Regions from separate parts of the Halobacillus sp. genome, predicted to be linked through region 1. Evidence: a T-box and tRNA genes for the amino acid it is inferred to sense, from the RefSeq annotation. Region 1 holds a T-box; the other holds one or more tRNA genes.
What was found. The T-box of region 1 lies ahead of leuS (leucine--tRNA ligase). A T-box ahead of a tRNA ligase gene usually reads a tRNA of that ligase, here a tRNA-Leu.
Positions count from the first base shown of each region.

Region 2: it has a tRNA-Leu gene. The T-box ahead of leuS (leucine--tRNA ligase) is inferred to sense a tRNA for this amino acid. The anticodon was not compared.

Region 1 covers NZ_JBAPTY010000384.1:1,172-6,880, forward strand. The annotation lists gene leuS (leucine--tRNA ligase) at 33-2,447, opposite strand; T-box leader at 2,498-2,718, opposite strand; gene WAM07_RS16030 (hypothetical protein) at 2,838-2,960, shown strand; gene WAM07_RS16035 (tRNA (mnm(5)s(2)U34)-methyltransferase) at 3,259-3,831, shown strand; gene WAM07_RS16040 (tetraprenyl-beta-curcumene synthase family protein) at 3,840-4,916, opposite strand; gene WAM07_RS16045 (alpha/beta hydrolase) at 4,916-5,709, opposite strand, start outside.
Region 2 covers NZ_JBAPTY010000227.1:3,730-9,438, forward strand. The annotation lists gene WAM07_RS09955 (TraB/GumN family protein) at 1-120, opposite strand, end outside; gene ade (adenine deaminase) at 440-2,182, shown strand; gene WAM07_RS09965 (hypothetical protein) at 2,223-3,125, opposite strand; gene WAM07_RS09970 (hypothetical protein) at 3,366-3,716, opposite strand; tRNA gene WAM07_RS09975 (tRNA-Leu) at 3,883-3,964, opposite strand; tRNA gene WAM07_RS09980 (tRNA-Cys) at 3,975-4,048, opposite strand; tRNA gene WAM07_RS09985 (tRNA-Gly) at 4,111-4,185, opposite strand; tRNA gene WAM07_RS09990 (tRNA-Gln) at 4,195-4,269, opposite strand; tRNA gene WAM07_RS09995 (tRNA-His) at 4,283-4,358, opposite strand; tRNA gene WAM07_RS10000 (tRNA-Trp) at 4,371-4,441, opposite strand; tRNA gene WAM07_RS10005 (tRNA-Tyr) at 4,464-4,549, opposite strand; tRNA gene WAM07_RS10010 (tRNA-Thr) at 4,577-4,652, opposite strand; tRNA gene WAM07_RS10015 (tRNA-Phe) at 4,661-4,736, opposite strand; tRNA gene WAM07_RS10020 (tRNA-Asp) at 4,766-4,842, opposite strand; tRNA gene WAM07_RS10025 (tRNA-Met) at 4,898-4,974, opposite strand; tRNA gene WAM07_RS10030 (tRNA-Val) at 5,025-5,100, opposite strand; tRNA gene WAM07_RS10035 (tRNA-Glu) at 5,109-5,183, opposite strand; tRNA gene WAM07_RS10040 (tRNA-Ser) at 5,204-5,296, opposite strand; tRNA gene WAM07_RS10045 (tRNA-Asn) at 5,303-5,377, opposite strand; rRNA gene rrf (5S ribosomal RNA) at 5,388-5,501, opposite strand.

The sequences.
Region 1 (5,709 bases):
CCAAAATAGTTTGGAGGCGGCTTTTGTATTCATTAATTCGCTACGATATTCACAAGTTTACCAGGTACGGCTATTACTTTTCGTACGGTTTTTCCTTCGAGCCACTGTTGGACATTTTCATTTTCTAACGCCTGTTTTTCTAAGTCTTCTGCAGAAGCCTCTTGATTAACCATCATTTTAGCCCTTACTTTACCCATTACCTGTACGACAATTTCGACCTCATCTTCTACGAGCTTTTCCTCATCGAATATTGGCCATTGCTGATACGTAATTGTTCCTGGATATCCAAGCTTTTCCCATAACTCCTCTGCCAAATGAGGGGCTACCGGGGAAAGAAGCTTCACGAATCCTTCTACATATGATTTTGGAAGTTCCTCTACTTTATAACCTTCGTTAATGAATACCATCATTTGAGAGATACCCGTGTTGAAACGAAGCGCTTCAAAGTTTTCGGTAACTTTTTTAACCGTTTCGTGATACACCTTTTCAAGCTTATCCTCAGAAACGTCCTGCTTGATTGAATCTGATAGTTCACCGTCCACAACGAATAATCTAAACACACGATCAAGAAAACGACGTGCACCGTCAAGACCATTTGTAGACCATGCTACGGATGCGTCTAATGGTCCCATAAACATTTCATAAAGTCTTAACGTGTCCGCTCCATGGGTATGAACAATATCATCTGGATTCACTACGTTGCCTTTAGATTTGCTCATTTTTTCGTTGTTTTCACCAAGGATCATCCCCTGATTGAAAAGTTTTTGGAAAGGTTCTTTAGTTGGTACTACACCTGCGTCGTAGAGAACTTTATGCCAGAAGCGAGCGTATAACAAATGAAGAACAGCATGTTCCGCACCACCAATATACACATCGACAGGAAGCCATTTTTTAAGCTTTTCATAATCGCCAAGCTCCTGTTCATTGTTCGCATCAATATACCTAAGGTAATACCAGCAACTGCCGGCCCATTGCGGCATGGTGTTCGTTTCACGCCGTCCCTTCATTCCTGTGTCCGGGTCAACTACATTCACCCAGTTCGTAATATTGGCAAGTGGAGACTCGCCGGTACCGGACGGCTTAATTTCTGTCGTTTTAGGTAGCACTACTGGTAATTCTGTCTCAGGAACCGGAGTAACGGAACCATCTTCCCAGTGGATAATTGGAATAGGTTCCCCCCAATAACGCTGCCTGCTAAATAGCCAGTCACGTAACCGATAGGTCGTCTGTTTTTTACCTCGGCCGTTATTTTCCAGCCATTCAATCGATTTATCTATTGCTTCATCCTTGTCCAGTCCATTTAGAAAATCTGAGTTAATGTGTTTGCCATCACCTGTATAGGCTTCTTCATTCACATTACCGCCTTCAACAACCGGGACAATTGGCAAATTAAATTTCTGAGCGAACTCATAGTCCCGTTCATCGTGGGCAGGAACAGCCATTATCGCTCCGCTTCCGTAGCTCATTAAAACATAATCAGCTACCCAGATTGGAAGTTTCTCTCCATTAATAGGATTAATCGCATAGGAACCAGTGAATACTCCGGACTTGTCTTTAGCTAAATCCGTTCGCTCCAGATCACTTTTATTCATAGCTTTTTCTACATACATTTGAACTGATTCCTTATGGTCAGGTGAAACGATTTGTTCCACGAGCGGATGCTCGGGAGCAAGCACAGCATAAGTAGCACCGAATAAGGTATCCGGCCTGGTCGTAAATACATCAAACGTCCCTTTATCTCCTTCGATATGGAAGGTTACTTCGGCTCCTTCTGATTTTCCGATCCAATTGCGCTGCATATCCTTAATACTTTCAGGCCAATCTAAATCTTCCAGATCATCAAGCAGCCGGTCAGCATATGCCGTGATTTTCAACATCCACTGTTTCATAGGTCTGCGTTCAACGGGATGATCCCCTCGCTCACTCTTACCGTCAATCACTTCTTCATTAGCGAGTACCGTTCCTAATGCAGGGCACCAGTTCACAGCAACTTCATCTATATAAGCTAACCCTTTTTCATACAATTTCAGAAAGATCCATTGCGTCCACTTGTAATAATCAGGATCAGTCGTGTTTACTTCCCGATCCCAGTCATAGGAGAAACCAAGCTCCTGAATTTGGCGGCGGAAGGTCTGAATATTTTGAGCGGTGAATTCCTCTGGATCGTTACCTGTATCCAGCGCATACTGTTCTGCCGGTAGTCCAAAGGCATCCCAACCGATTGGATGCAATACTTCATACCCCTGCATCCTCTTCATTCTTGAGAGGATATCTGTTGCTGTATATCCTTCAGGATGCCCTACATGCAAGCCTGCTCCAGAAGGGTACGGGAACATATCCAAAGCATAAAATTTCTTCTTCTCTGATTCGCTGTCCGTCTTGAACGTTTTCTGATCAAGCCAGTATTTCTGCCACTTCTTTTCTATTTTCTTATGATCAAAAGCCATTTCTTTTCCTCCTCATGTTCCTATCAAAATACAAAAAGCCCCTCATCCCTATATGGGACGAGAGGCTTGATTCCCGCGGTACCACCCAAATTAACGTTATTTAAACGTTCACTCGTGTATCGATAACGGCGATTCACCGGCAAAAAGCTACCATTAATGTTCACTTCTGCGACATCCGAGGCGAGTTCGTAATAATCAAGGACAGCTTTCACCAGCCGCTGCCTCTCTAAAAGCTTGATCTTTCACTACTACTCCTCTTCCACGTCATTAAGTTTATAATCGTATCTTAATGAAACCAAAACTCTTTGTCAAGTTTATCAAGCCTATGTTTATAGTTAGATGATATAAGGTAAACAAAACAATAAGGATTCCTATAAGGAGGTCGTATCCATGAAAAATTTAGTCCGTAAAGCTGCGAATTATGCGAAGCGAAATCCACAAAAAACCAAGAGTTATGCGCGTAAAGCTGTAAATAAGCTTCAAAATCGGAGCAGTAAATCAAAAGTTAAATAATTGGGATTTCTCATAAACTGCATCTTCTCAGATGCAGTTTTTTTCTTTTATACTTCTACTAAGCTCACTGCTCTGCTCCCCCTGTTGATAGCGAGCCGGATACCTCGTGTTGTAATGGATGAAACTTTACATACATGATAATAATTGTACGTAAAGCTCATCAATCCGATCATCTTTATGGATTATTATTTCTAAAACAGCCAATTTAATGGTCAGATGATTAGGAATTATAATTCGAACGTCATCCATGCTACAATAATCCTTGCCTTAACCAAATTAAAAGGAGCTATTAGAACCAATGACTTTGCAGCCAATTCTAAACTACGCCCACTCTTTAATAGAAAATGTTATTTCTGAGGGAGACACTGCCGTTGATGCTACTTGTGGTAATGGTCACGACACGTTATTCCTCACCGGTCTAGTAGGGGAAAAAGGATATGTTTACGGCTTCGACATTCAAGAACAAGCGATCATCAAAACCGAGGAACGGTTAAAAAAACATCAAGTAGAGGAGCGGGTAACTCTAGTTCAGGACTCTCACGCACAATTAGCTAAGTACATCTCTTCGGTCCATCAATCACAAATTAAAGGAGCCATTTTTAACTTAGGCTATTTGCCAGGAAGTGATAAAACCATTGTGACCACACCAACAGAGACGATTTCTTCCATAGAACAGCTCCTTTCCTTCTTACAACAGGGAGGAATGATTGTTCTAGTAATTTACCATGGTCATGCGGGAGGAAAAGAAGAAAAAAATGCTTTACTAGAGTATGTCGCATCTTTGGATCAAAAGTCATTCAGGGTGCTGCAATACGGTTTCATTAATCAGAGAAATACGCCACCTTTTATTATAGCAATAGAAAAAACTTAGCCTGGCTCCTACAATGGACGACCAGGCTTTAATTTATGGTACATTTTTGTATTATAGTAAAAGAACTTCGCTTTACGGCCACTTACTTTAAGCAGATCTTTAACAAAGCTTTTCGCATTATCAATCTTTCCAACTTTACGGTCAGCCAGATACATGCCAACCAGACCTTCATGTATCATTTGATGAAACGCTGTATCAGGAAGTTCTTGTACTTCTTGATGAGTTTGCCGGACAAAATACTCAAATCTGTGCTTCATCTGTTCTTCATGGGCATAATAAGCGCAGAAATTTAAATCTCCTTCTTCTTCGTCTTCTCTCTGGTCAATGTAGTAATCCAGCAGTATATGAAGCCCCTGCATAAAAGGGAAGTAACTTCTTTCCACTTGCGCTGCAAGCGATTCATCCATACGGCCGTTAAGCATATAAGATACCAGGCAGAAGATTCCTAAAGTAGAGCCTGTACAAGCTGAAAACTCATACCACTCTAAATGAGGCCACTCGGATTGATGATCTTTAAACCAACTTTTAAGACGTGGTATTCTTTCCTCTTCAATCACGTGTTTATGTACTTGCAAGTCAGTATATAATGACCCAAGTTTTAACGTATGTTTCTGCACCAGGGGATAATCCGAAGAGGCCTTAAGTACATTCTGGCAGGTATGTACAAGATCCCTTAAATAATTTCCATCATTTTTATCATCACGATAATGATAATAATCTTTGACTTCATTTTCCGGAGTCAAAGCATCCGCCATGGATTGATGAAGCATACGAAAATCGATTGGATCCATAGAAGTACTGCGGTCACATAAATTATCAAGATAGTCACTAATGGTCTGATACGCAACAATAAAGCGAATGGACTCTTTCCATTGCGGTCCAGCAAGCATGGAGTAAATAGAGCCTCCTTCACAATGGAAGGTCTTATCTTCAATACTAGCTATCGCCTGGGTTCTCAATTCTTTGTTAGGAATTTTCTTAGCCCGATCCATCCAATAATTCAATTCCTTATGGACTTCAGGAAAAACTTCCTTATAAACGCGAAACATTAAATGAACAGCATTTTGTGGTACTTGGGCTGTCACTACAACTCCTCCTTATCTGCTTGCTTCACCTGAAAATGGATAAAATTCAGAGCAAAATTGTAGACGTCTTCCTGCTCAGGTTCATTAAAGATTTCATGATAGAAACCCGGCCATTCTTTATAGGTTTTCTCTTTACATCCGACTTTGTGAAACCATTCTTTTGTTTTCTCAGGATCTACCATATGATCCTCTCCTGCCTGCATAACTAATAAAGGCACATCCGGAAACTCTTCAACTTCTGAAAATGACTTCTTAATCGCTTTTCGGAATTCCTTATACCATCGAATAGATACCTTCTTTATTATAAGAGAATCCTGTTTATCTTTGGCAATAATCTCTGGATTGCGGGTTACATACTCTGGTTTAAAAGGAGCTTTCACGAGTACGGATGGCCAAACCTTATTTATTACATGGGTGACCGCTTCGAGAGACTTGCTGGCTCCGTTCAGTATACCAGCTGCAGGCGACGAGAGAATTACTCCATTCACTGACGGTTTTAATTCCTGCATAACCCGCATCACAACCGTCCCTCCCATACTATGGCCCAGTAAAAATACAGGACGAGAAGAATCTGCTTTTTGCAGCCATTGACGCACAGTATCTATGTAGGTTTCAAATTTCTTTATATGACCTTTCTTTCCTTCTGCTAGTCCCTGGCCTGGCAGATCACCATAAATGACATTAAATCCACCTTTTTGAAAGCTTTCAGCCAATGAATGATAACGTCCGGCGTGTTCAAATGCTCCATGCACAATAATGATGGTTGCTAAATTTTGATTGGAGTTTAATCGTT
Region 2 (5,709 bases), on a different contig from region 1:
CTGTTCTTCATCTATAACCTGCTTGACTTGTTCCGCGCTTTGTTTAGAAACGTGCGCAGTACCAATCAGTATGTACTCTGTATCATTTATATGAAGTCTCGTGATGTTATCTTCCGTCATCGCCATACATACCTTCCTTTACCAGTGGACTATATTGTTTCATCTCTACTAATACTAAACCAGAATGTATAAAATGAGAATGGGTTTCACTTGTTTTCTAGGCGAGCCCAGCCTGCACGTTGACAAAGCGACCCCTGCCCTATAGAATCTCTATTAATTATTATCTCATGAAACGAATTCCCGTGCCCATATAAATTTGGAAATCTTGTTTAACGTATCTGCTTATCGCGGGATGGAGATACATACAGTGCGGATATCGCATTCTATCCTGCCTCCCACTTTCAATGGATCAGGTATTTAATAAAAGGAGAAATCATATATGAATTCAGCTAAAGAACAGTTAACGAAAGATCTGAACATCGCAAGCAAGAAAATCCCTGCAGATACGATCATTAAGAATGGTAAGATACTGGATGTCTTCAATCTCGAATGGATCGAGGCCGATGTGGCTATTTCTGATGGTAAATTCGTCGGGATCGGACAGTATCATGAAGCAGTCCAGATCATTGACGCCAAAAATTGCTATGTCTGTCCCTCCTTTATTGATGGACACGTTCACATTGAATCTTCTATGGTCACCCCGGAAGAGTATGCTAAAGTCGTTGTCCCTCACGGAGTTACCGCGGTGGTCACAGACCCCCATGAAATAGCCAACGTTTCCGGTGAAGAAGGTCTGCAATTCATGCTCCAGAACGCTGATAACCTTCCTTTAGAGGTTTTCTTTATGCTTCCCTCTTGCGTCCCTGCTACTCCATTCGAACATTCAGGAGCACAGCTCACAGCCGCTGACCTTGAAAAATACTTAGCCCACCCCAGCGTGCTCGGCTTAGCGGAAGTTATGGACTATCCCTCTCTCCTGCATACAAAAGATAACCTTCTCGATAAAATCACGATGACTCATCAGCACGGCGGGAAGCTTGACGGCCACCTGGCAGGACTGGAGACCAATGCCGTTAATCTCTTTCGTACGGCAGGAATAACCACGGACCACGAATGTACGAAAGAAGAAGAAGCACTGGAACGCCTGAGACGAGGAATGTATCTAATGATCCGTGAAGGCTCTGCCGCGAAAGATTTAAACGCATTAATTCCAGTAGTCACCGCCCATAACGCACGGCGCTGTCTATTCTGCACCGACGATAAACACCTCGATGAACTGATCGAGGAAGGAAGCATCGACCATAATGTACGGCTTTCCATTCAACGCGGAGTATCGCCTCAAATTGCCTTACAAATGGCTTCTTTAAACGCAGCCGAATGCTATGGTCTGACGAATAAAGGGGCGATCGCTCCCGGTTATGATGCCGATTTTTTACTCATTGAAGACTTGGAAAAAGTGAAAATCAGCGGGGTCTACAAACAGGGAAATCAAGTCAGCCATAATGGCTCTTACACGCCCCCTGAGAATGGAAAAGCAAAAAAGCCGGCTCCTATTACGAACACCATTCATATCCCGGCACTGACAGAAGAGCATTTGAAACTGCCTATAAGCGAAGCACAGCAAGCTCACATTATTAAGATTAATCCAAATCAGCTTCTTACCAATAAATTAGTAGAAAAAGTGGATACAGAAAACGGATTCTTCATGGCATCGCCCGATAAAGATCAATTGAAACTGGCGGTAGTGGAGCGCCATAAAAAAACCGGACATCTTGGCATTGGGATAGTGAAAGGCTTCGGGTTAAAAGATGGAGCAATCGCCACGACCATTGCTCATGACTCCCACAACATCGTGGCCCTGGGCGCCAATGATCCCGACCTCCTCAAAGCCATTCATACGTTAAAAGAAATTAATGGTGGTCTTGTGATCGTTAAGAATGGAGCAGTCTTATCGTCCCTTCCCCTCCCAATTGCCGGATTGATGTCTGATCAGTCGTTTCCATTTGTTAAGGAGCGGCTCGAACATATCGGAGAAACGCTGCCTAATTTAGGATTTACGAAGGATTTCAATCCATTCCTTACATTATCCTTCTTAACGCTGCCGGTGATCCCTTCCCTGAAATTAACGGACATGGGCTTATTTGATGTAGAAACGTTTCAGCATATTGAGGTATCCTTATAGAAAGCTGGAAACCAGATTGAACGTCTGGTTTCCAGCTTTTTTATTCAACCCTATAAACCACGCGAGGCTCAATGTAATAGGTCGCGTTCGATTGAATACGATCTTCCTCACTGTTTTCAAACTCTCGAACCGTCATCCGTACCGCGTCTATTGGAAGCTGCCCTTTGATCACCGGCCTTGTACCGGAAGTGGTGACCATAAACGTGTTCTCTGGATTTCCAGACATAGAGCGAACCGCTCCTTCTGCGTTAAGCGAATAATATTGGGTATCCTTATTTTGCATGAACGCCTCTAGTCCCGTTTCATTAATCACCTTAAAAAATTCTTCCGGAGAGATCCGCCCCTGCATGTCCTGGCCCATGTGATAAACTTGATGGTTCTGCTTCTGATAACGATTCCGTTTAATTTCATACTCTTTTTCATCCAGTTTCAACTCTACAGAATAATTACTTTCTCTGTTCCCTTGTTCAACTACCTTAAAATTATAGAACAGCGACTGCACGGCTCCTTTATCCGTGAATTCCATTTCAAGTCTCTGCAGTCGTGGATTATGAATATCATTAAATGTATTCTTAACCATATTCCAGTGCTCGGTAAAGTCAAATTCTTCAGACGCACCCAGGCTTTGAGCGGCTTCTATGTGACGGGGACGCTCGTACACATAATTTTGTACAGGCGGAATGATTAAAGATGTAAGGAAGAGGAACAGACCTAAGTAAGCTGCATACCGTTTCGCCAACCGATTCCAAGCAGGCTCCCGAAAAAACATTAGAAAAATGATAAACCCTAATGGAAGGGACCACTGATTAATCGTGAAGGCAAAGCTTCCCAGAACCGAGTAGCCAAGAAGCTTCAGGAATAAGTAAGGCTCTTCTCTTCCCCACTTGCGGTAGATGTACAGGATAATTCCAAATTGACATATGTATAGAATGAGATAGAGCATTAGACACCCTCCTTTATCACTACAAATTCTATCATGAATTCCAGAGTACCCGAATACCATACTGACTTTTTACAGGAAACTCTGAGGAGTGAATGATCCTGCTCTTCAAATTCTTCAATCTGACCGAATCATCTCTTAATTCAGCACCAAAAAACCAATGTACTTATGAGACATTGGTTTAAAAATATATGCATATTCAATTAATAAAGGAGGCCAAGTAAAACTCAGCCCCAATTCCTTCTATGACAATTGGCGTTCGTACACCACTTCATTTGTTTCTGGATCTAAAGCATCCACTTTCATATCCACGACCCGGCCATCTGCATTACTTTTAAAACCCCATAAGCGAATATAATTATTCATATTATAATCACGGAAAGTAAGATGGACTTTTCTCAATTCTTCATTTTCACCTGGCTCTTCTTTAATCACACACTCCTGAAACTTCATCGTTTCAGAAGGCTGACTCAATATATAGTCATACATGATCTTTTCAAGTTCAGGAAAAGCCATTCCATCGTTATCTAAGCAAGTATTTTTAAATTCATTGTAGTCTGTAATGTGATGGATTACCTTAGATTCGTTTGCCATGTTTGTGCCTCCTAGATTAAACAGTTACCTATCTCTTTCCCTGTAATATGTATTGGAAAACCCTCTAGGCAAGACTATGACACTGTTCGGAAGATACTTACTTAGTGAAACGAAAAACGGCGTTATCCTTGTTGAAGGATAACGCCGTCATTACATTAGTATTTAATACCGGTGGCCGGGCTCGAACCGGCACTCCGTGAGGAACACGATTTTGAGTCGTGCGCGTCTGCCAATTCCGCCACACCGGCAAAATCTCATTGGAGGCGGCAACCGGAATCGAACCGGTGATAAAGGAGTTGCAGTCCTCTGCCTTACCGCGTGGCTATGCCGCCATTACAAGATCAGTTGTATTTTAGTTTATTCTAACATGTACTCAATTATGATTGAAATATTATGGAGCGGGAGACGGGATTCGAACCCGCGACCCCCACCTTGGCAAGGTGGTGTTCTACCACTGAACTACTCCCGCAGTGGAAAATGGCTGGGCCAGCTGGATTCGAACCAGCGCATGACGGTACCAAAAACCGTTGCCTTACCGCTTGGCTATGGCCCAAAGTGAAAATAAATGGGGCGGCTGATGGGAATCGAACCCACGAATGCCGGAACCACAATCCGGTGCGTTAACCACTTCGCCACAACCGCCATAGAAAAAAGCAGGGGTAGTAGGAATCGAACCCACATTGACGGTTTTGGAGACCGTAGTTTTACCATTAAACTATACCCCTATTTGAATGATTAAATTATAAATGGTGGAGGGAGTAGGACTCGAACCTACGAACCCGATGGGAGCGGATTTACAGTCCGCCGCGTTTGGCCAACTTCGCTATCCCTCCATGTTGTATATACCTACTAGCATCAAATGGTGCCGGCCAGAGGACTTGAACCCCCAACCTACTGATTACAAATCAGTTGCTCTGCCAGTTGAGCTAGGCCGGCTAAAAAAATGGTGGCTCGGGACGGAATCGAACCGCCGACACACGGATTTTCAGTCCGTTGCTCTACCGACTGAGCTACCGAGCCGAATCTTATGTATAGCCTAAGTATGAAAATGGCGGTCCGGACGGGACTCGAACCCGCGACCTCCTGCGTGACAGGCAGGCATTCTAACCAACTGAACTACCGGACCATATTAACTATTAATGAACGAAGAAGTTAGTTCAACGTAGTTCATTAAAGTAATTTGGTTGCGGGGGCAGGATTTGAACCTGCGACCTCCGGGTTATGAGCCCGACGAGCTACCGAACTGCTCTACCCCGCGATATTGTGGGTTTTCTAATTCCCATAAAGTATGAAGTTACCTTGCGGTAATGGTGGAGGATGCAGGGATCGAACCTGCGACCCCTTGCTTGTAAGGCAAGTGCTCTCCCAGCTGAGCTAATCCTCCATATGAAGTGGTGACCCGTACGGGATTCGAACCCGTGATACCGCCGTGAAAGGGCGGTGTCTTAACCACTTGACCAACGGGCCATTGTGGAAAAATGAACTTATGGCGGAGAGCGAGGGATTCGAACCCTCGAAACCGTGGTAACGGTTTACACGAATTCCAATCGTGCTCCTTCGGCCAGCTCGGACAGCTCTCCAAAATATGGCTCCAACGGTAGGATTCGAACCTACGACCGATCGGTTAACAGCCGATTGCTCTACCACTGAGCTACGTTGGAATAATATAAAACCTGGCGGCGTCCTACTCTCACGGGGATCGACCCGACTACCATCGGCGCTGAAGAGCTTAACTTCTGTGTTCGGCATGGGAACAGGTGTGACCTCTTCGCCTTCACCACCAGATCTTATTTCCTTTTTTTCAAGGACAAGATATATTGTATTGTTTTTCGAGCAAAAAATCAAGGGTAAATTACAAGTTTTTTTGTAAACCCTCAAAACTGGATAAGGTAATCATTCAACCATCGGACGAGCGAACGTCTCTTCCGACTTCTTTTTTAAAGGATAGATAAGTCTTCGATCCATTAGTATCCGTCAGCTCCACGTGTCACCA